2 regions of the Bradyrhizobium sp. WD16 genome follow, and region 2 is predicted to be linked to the other one. Evidence: riboswitches for the same ligand, from Rfam matches in the RefSeq annotation. Region 2 holds a riboswitch; the other holds the start of a gene.
The links. Region 2 has a riboswitch for S-adenosylmethionine ahead of DB459_RS10755 (O-succinylhomoserine sulfhydrylase). Riboswitches for the same ligand answer to the same signal wherever they lie in the genome.
Positions count from the first base shown of each region.

Region 1: it holds a riboswitch for S-adenosylmethionine, as region 2 does, so the genes downstream of both, DB459_RS12485 (homoserine O-acetyltransferase) here and DB459_RS10755 (O-succinylhomoserine sulfhydrylase) in region 2, are expected to answer to the same signal.

Region 1 is NZ_CP028908.1:2,695,762-2,699,219, forward strand. Features, by position in the region: gene hisC (histidinol-phosphate transaminase) at 1-847, opposite strand, end outside; gene DB459_RS12480 (chorismate mutase) at 885-1,769, opposite strand; SAM riboswitch at 1,965-2,044, shown strand; gene DB459_RS12485 (homoserine O-acetyltransferase) at 2,108-3,310, shown strand; gene metW (methionine biosynthesis protein MetW) at 3,310-3,458, shown strand, end outside.
Region 2 is NZ_CP028908.1:2,330,168-2,333,625, reverse strand. Features, by position in the region: gene DB459_RS10765 (EAL domain-containing protein) at 1-577, shown strand, start outside; gene DB459_RS10760 (2'-deoxycytidine 5'-triphosphate deaminase) at 624-1,760, opposite strand; SAM riboswitch at 1,822-1,901, shown strand; gene DB459_RS10755 (O-succinylhomoserine sulfhydrylase) at 1,974-3,161, shown strand; gene DB459_RS10750 (SGNH/GDSL hydrolase family protein) at 3,288-3,458, opposite strand, start outside.

The DNA of each region.
Region 1 (3,458 bases), 370 kb from region 2:
GCCAGGTCCGCCAGCGCTCATTGTGAGTCCGCGACATCTCGTAATATTCGCTGTCCTCCAGCGCGGCGACGGCCGCCATCATCGCCGGCGTGCTGACATTGAAGGGACCACGGATACGGTTGACTGCGTCGATGATGTGCGCCGGCCCGTACATCCAGCCGATGCGCAGCGCCGCGAGTCCATAGATCTTCGAAAACGTGCGCGTCATTACCGTGTTCTCGGTGGTCGCGACCAGCTCGATCCCGGATTCGTAATCGTTGCGCGAGACGAAGTCGGAATACGCGGCGTCCAGCACCAGCAGCACATCCGGCCGCAGCCCCGCATGCAGCCGCTTGACCTCGTCGAAGGGCAGGTAGGTGCCGGTCGGGTTGTTGGGATTGGCGAGCCAGATCAGTTTGGTACGCGGCGTCACCAGACCGAGGATGGCGTCGACATCCGCGATCAGGTTCCGCTCCGGAGCGACGATATTGGCGGCGCCGTTGCCCATGGTCGCGATCGGGTAGACCAGGAAGCCATGGCTGGTGTGGATCGCCTCGTCGCCCGGCCCGAGATAGCCATAGGCGAGGAGATTGAGGAGTTCGTCGGAGCCGGCGCCGCAGATGATGCGTTCCGGATCAAGGCCGAATTTGTGTCCGATGGCCTCGCGCAGCACCCGCGACGAGCCTTCCGGATAGTCCTCGAGATGCGCCGCTGCCGCCTTGTAGGCCTCGACCGCCCTGGGCGAGGGACCCAGAGCGTTCTCGTTGGCGGACAGCTTGAAGACGCGGCCGCCTTGTTCGCTGCCGCTCTTGCCGGGCGTGTAGGGCGCAATATCGAGAATGCCGGGCTTCGGCACGGGGCGAGACATCGAACGAAACTCCAAATGGAACGAATCGAGAGGCTTGTCAGGGCGCTTCCGGCGCGGGCGTCTGAGACACCGTATAGCGCGCCGCGTGGCTGCCGACGAGGGCCGTGGTGCGCACCGAAGCCCCCGCCGAGATCAGGGTGACGCGCAGTTCGTCGAGGGCCGCGGTCTCGCGGGGCGAGCCGCGTCCAGGCAGCGACACCAGCAGCGCCGCGCCGTCGAAGGTGCCGTCGGGCACGGCGACGATGTCGGCGAGCGGAGATACCGCGCGGGCCACCGCCGCGCTCCAGCCGGAAACGCGGATGCTCCACATCTCGATGTCGGTGACCATGGCGTCGTCGGCGACACGCGAGACGACGAAGACCGGCAGCGCCGCCGGATGGTCGGCGCGTTCGACGAAGGGCAGGCGGGCGATGATCTTCGGCGCGCCGGTAGCCTCGAGCGGCAGCCACCACGGGGTTCGGCCGCCGGTCGCCGAGACCAGCGCGAGGTCGCCCTTGGATTTCGCCACCGCCTCGACCGCGGCCGCGGCGCTGAAATGCGCGACGAAGGGCACGGTGAAGCCGAAATGAAAACGGGCGGAATCGCGCATCGCCGATTCCCCGGGCGACAGGTCGGCGTGGACCGAGAATGGCGCCTGCACATAGGTGAAGGTGGCGATGATGACGCGCCAGATGCTCTCGACGGTGTCGAGCGGCAGGATGCCGCGGTGGCGCTGCACCAGCCGCTTCATCATGTCCGCCTCGCGTGCCGGACGAAACGCCGAGCCGACCTCCTGGGTCTTCTTCACCGAGATCAGTCGATCGATGATGTCGGCACGCTGCATCAGCAGGGTGTGCACCTGCTCGTCGATGTGGTCGATCTCGCGACGCAAGTCGGTCAGCACTGGCGGTGCGGGGGGTGACGCGGGGGGGGACTTGGACATCTCGCGGCCTTCGGAACGACGTGCGCCGACAGTTTCGATCGAAAGAAAAAGCCGCGCAGGGAAGGCTCATTGATAGGAAGTTGGACGGACGAAAGCAAAGAAAACATTGACCAATTTGCCTTTTCGCCGACCCCCGGCCGAGGCCGGCGGGGAAGCGACGCGCCTTGACGATCGGCCCGGCCGGGCATAGAAGCTTTGGTATTCCGTGGTCATTTGAGCCGGCCGGCTTGCAGCCACGTTAAACAACTCGCTAAACAGGCCGGGGACAGACGAGATCCCGGCCGAACCGTTGTTCAGGCCGGTTTTTTTATGACCAGATCCATTGGTCTGGAGACACGATGTCCGATTCCGCCCTCGAAGCAGGCAAGCGAGCGCCGGCGCCGCACTATGCGCGCGAGGCCGATCGTCCGACCTCGCTGGTCGCGGAGTTCGGCTCCGACACGCCGCTGCGGCTGGACTGCGGCGTCGATCTCGCGCCGTTCCAGATCGCCTATCAGACCTACGGCAGGCTGAACGCCGACGGCACCAACGCAGTGTTGATCTGCCATGCGCTGACCGGCGATCAGCACGTCGCCAATGTCCATCCGGTCACCGGCAAGCCCGGCTGGTGGGAGACGCTGGTCGGTCCGGGCAAGCCGATCGATACGGAGCGCTATTTCGTCGTCTGTTCGAACGTGGTCGGCGGGTGTCTCGGCTCGACCGGCCCGTCCTCGACCAATCCCGCCACCGGAAGACTATGGGGGCTGGATTTCCCGGTCATCACCATTCCCGACATGGTGCGTGCCCAGGCCATGCTGATCGACCGGCTCGGCATCGAGACGTTGTTCGCGGCGGTCGGCGGTTCGATGGGCGGCATGCAGGTGTTGCAGTGGGCCTCCGCCTATCCGCAGCGCGTATTCTCGGCGTTGCCGATTGCCTGCGCGCCGCGTCATTCGGCCCAGAACATCGCCTTTCATGAAGTCGGCCGCCAAGCGGTGATGGCCGATCCGGACTGGCATAACGGGCGCTATTTCGAGCACGGCATCAAGCCGCATCGCGGCCTCGGCGTGGCGCGCATGGCAGCGCATATCACCTATCTCTCCGACGCGGCGCTGCATCGCAAGTTCGGTCGCCGTCTTCAGGATCGTGAGGTGCCGACCTTCTCCTTCGATGCCGATTTCGAGGTGGAGAGCTATCTGCGCCATCAGGGGTCGTCCTTCGTCGAACGTTTCGACGCCAATTCCTATCTCTATCTGACGCGGGCCATGGACTATTTCGATCTCGCCGCCGACCACGGCGGCGCGCTCGCCAGCGCCTTTCGCGGCACGGATACCCGGTTCTGCGTGGTGTCCTTCACCAGCGATTGGCTGTTTCCGACCTCGGAATCGCGCACCGTTGTGCATGCGCTCAATGCCGGCGGCGCACGGGTCTCTTTCGCGGAGATCGAGACCGATCGCGGCCACGATGCCTTCCTGCTCGAAGTGCCGGAGTTCTTCGATATCGTTCGCGCCTTCCTTCAGTCGGCCGCCAAGACCCGCGGCTTGCCGGCGGAGACACGATGATGGTGACGCAGTCTCAGGCCCTCCAGTCCGCAGCGACGGCTCCCGAGGCGCCGAAGGTCTATCGCGGTGACCACCTTCTGGTGGCGCAAATGGTCGAGCCCGGCTCGCGGGTGCTCGATGTCGGCTGCGGCGAAGGCGACCTGCTGCG
Region 2 (3,458 bases):
CGCGTTGTCCTCCTTCGTGCTGCAAACGGCCATGGACGACTGGCATTTTTTCCTCGGTCGCAGCGGACCGCTCGATTTGTCGATCAATCTTCCTGCCGCCTTCCTCACCAATGCGACGGGGGTCGATGATCTGTGCCGGCTGCTGCCGGCGCATCCTGCCTTCCCCGGGCTGACGGTGGAAGTCGACGGGGCGGACATCGCCGCGCATTTCGAACCGCTGCGCGAGGTCGCCCGACGCGTCCGTTTCCATAACGTCGCGGTGACAGTCGACAATCTCGGCGTCGACTGGCCGGCGCTGATGGACCTTGAGCGCTTCCCCTTCGTCGAGATCAAGGTCGACCGCAACTTCGTCAACGGCTGCGCCGACGATCGTCTCAAGCGAAACGTCTGCCGCAGCATCGCCGAACTCGCGGCGGGTTATGGCGCACGCGCCATTGCCGAGGGTGTCGACAGCCGCGCCGATCTGCTTACGATCCGCGAACTGGGCTTCGATCTTGCCCAGGGCAGCCTGTTCGGCCAACCGGTGCAGGCGCGCAAATTCGCCCGGGCCCGCTTCAACCGGGCGCTGCCGCAGTAAGCGCGGTCGAAACAAACCGCTGCCGTATGAGGCCGCGATCACGCTGTCAGGGCGCGCGGAAATGCTTGGAGAGCTTCAGGCCCTGGCCCTGATAGTTGGAATTGATGCGCTGGCCGTAAAGCGCCGAGGGCCGCGCCAGCATATGCTCATAGACAAGGCGCCCGACGACCTGGTTATGCTCGAGGATGAACGGCACCTCGCGCGAGCGCACTTCGAGCACCGCGCGCGAGCCTTGGCCGCCGGCGCCCGCGTAACCGAAGCCTGGATCGAAGAAGCCGGCGTAGTGGACGCGAAACTCGCCGACCAGGGGATCGAAGGGCACCATTTCGGCGGCGAAATCCGGCGGCACCTGCACCGCCTCCTTGGAAGCGAGGATATAGAATTCGCCGGGATCGAGGATCAGGCTGAGGTCGTCGCGCGCGCGGATCGGCTCCCAGAATTCCTCCACCGCATAGCCACCGCGCCGGTCGATATCGACGACGCCGGTATGGCGCTTGGCGCGGTAGCCGACGAAGCCGCCCGAGCCCTCGCCAGACAAATCCACGCTCAGCGCGAGACCGTTGGAGAGATCGGGATCGTCAATGTCGACCAGTCGTTCCTTGGCGTGCAGCGCCTGCAGCGCCGTGCTGCCGAGCACGGCGTCACCGACGCGAAACCGGATCTGTGACAGGCGTGAGCCCTCGCGCAGCAACACCGGAAAGGTTTTCGGGCTGATCTCGGCGTACAGCGGGCCGTGATAGCCGGGATGGATCATGTCGAAGCGGCTGGTGCCGTCGGCGATCACGCGGGTGAAAACGTCGAGCCGGCCGGTCGAGCTCTTGGGATTGGCGGCGGCGCAGATCGACGGCGGCAGCGCCAGGCTCTCGAGCAGCGGCACCACATAGACGCAATTGGTCTCCAGCACCGCATCGCCGGTCAGATCGATCTCGTGCAGCTTGAGGTCTTCGATGCGCTCGGCCACGGTAGCGCCGGGACCGGGCAGGAAACTGGCGCGAACGCGGAAGGCGGTGGCGCCGAGCCGCAGATCGAGGCTTGCCGGCTGGATCTGGCTTTCGACGAAGGGCTGATCCGGCAGGATCAGGCCGGCATCGGCCATCGCCGCGATCATGCGATCGGGCAGGATTCCCCTGGCATCGGGTGGCAGCGGCAGCGGCACGGTCGACGGTTCCTGAAGGCTCTCCATAGCCCTCCTTCGGTTAACCGAAGCCCAGCTTGACGAAAAGCCTGACGCGGACTAAGAGCGTGACTTATCCCGTGGTCATTTGAGCCGGCCGGCTTGCAGCCACGTTAAACAACTCGCTAAACAGGCCGGGGACATCCGTGATCCCGGCCGAACGTCTTGTTCAGGCCGGTTTTTTTATTGGCCGATTGCCGTCGGTCCGTCTGGAGTCTCGCGATGTCCGAAAATACCCGCAATTATCGTCCCGAAACCCGCCTGGTCCACGGCGGAACGCTGCGCTCGCAATATGGCGAGACCTCCGAGGCGCTCTTCCTGACCCAGGGATTCGTCTATGAGAGCGCCGAACAGTGCGAGGCGCGCTTCACCGGTCACGACCCCGGCTTCCTCTATTCACGTTTTTCCAACCCCACGGTGGCAATGTTCGAGCGGCGCATGACCGAACTCGAAGGCGCCGAAGCGGCGCGCGCCACCGCCACCGGCATGGCGGCGGTCACCACCGCCATTCTTGCGCCGCTGCGCAGCGGGGATCACGTGGTCGCCGCCAAGGCCCTGTTCGGGTCCTGCCGCTATATCCTCGAGGACCTGCTGCCGCGCTATGGCATCACCTCGACGCTGGTCGACGGCATGGATCTCGACCAGTGGCGCAAGGCAATGCGGCCCAACACCCGCACCTGTTTCCTGGAGAGCCCGACCAATCCGACCCTCGATGTCGTCGACATCGCCGCTGTCGCTGACATTGCTCATTCCGGTGGTGCAAGGCTCGTGGTCGACAATGTGTTCGCCACCCCGATCTGGCAGAGTCCGCTCGCGCTCGGTGCCGATGTCGTGGTTTATTCGGCAACCAAGCATATCGATGGCCAGGGCCGCTGTCTCGGCGGCGTGATCCTGTCGTCCGAGCAATTCATCCAGGAACACATCCACACATTCCTGCGCCAGACCGGCCCCTCGATATCCCCGTTCAACGCCTGGGTTCTGCTCAAGGGGCTCGAGACCCTGGCAATCCGCGTTCGCCAGCAGACCGAGACAGCGACGGCCATCGCCGACACCCTTGCCAGTCACCCGAAGATCCCGCGCCTGGTCTATCCCGGGCGCGACGATCATCCGCAGGCGGCAGTCGTCAAGAAGCAGATGCGCGGCGGCTCGACGCTGGTCGGGTTCGAGGTGAAGGGCGGCAAGGCAGCGGCGTTCCGCATGCTCAATGCCCTCAGGATCGCCTGCATCAGCAACAATCTCGGCGACTCCAAGAGCATCGTCACTCATCCGGCGACCACAACCCATCAGCGGCTGACGCCGGAAGCGCGCGCTGAACTCGGGATCTCCGAGGGCTTCATCCGCTTCTCGGCGGGACTAGAGCACCGCGACGACCTCATCGAGGACCTGCAAGCGGCGCTGGAAAAGGCTTGAGGTGATTGCTGCTGGCGGCCACCCGCGCAAAGCGGGTGACCCAGAATGCTGCGCCAGATCGCAGAGGGGCCGGCAAGCGGAAGAGCCGGGAAGCCGGCACACCCTGCAGAAGCGAGAGCCTTACGCCTACAGCGGCCGGAACGTCAGAATGTTGGGCTCAGCCTCGATGCCGGCCTTAACCTGGTCGACCGACTGGATGATGCAGTCGCCCAGCAACTGGGCGAAGCAGGCATAGCCCCAGTCGTTCATGTGCAGCCCGTCATTGATGACGAAATCGTCAAACGGCAGCCGCTGGTC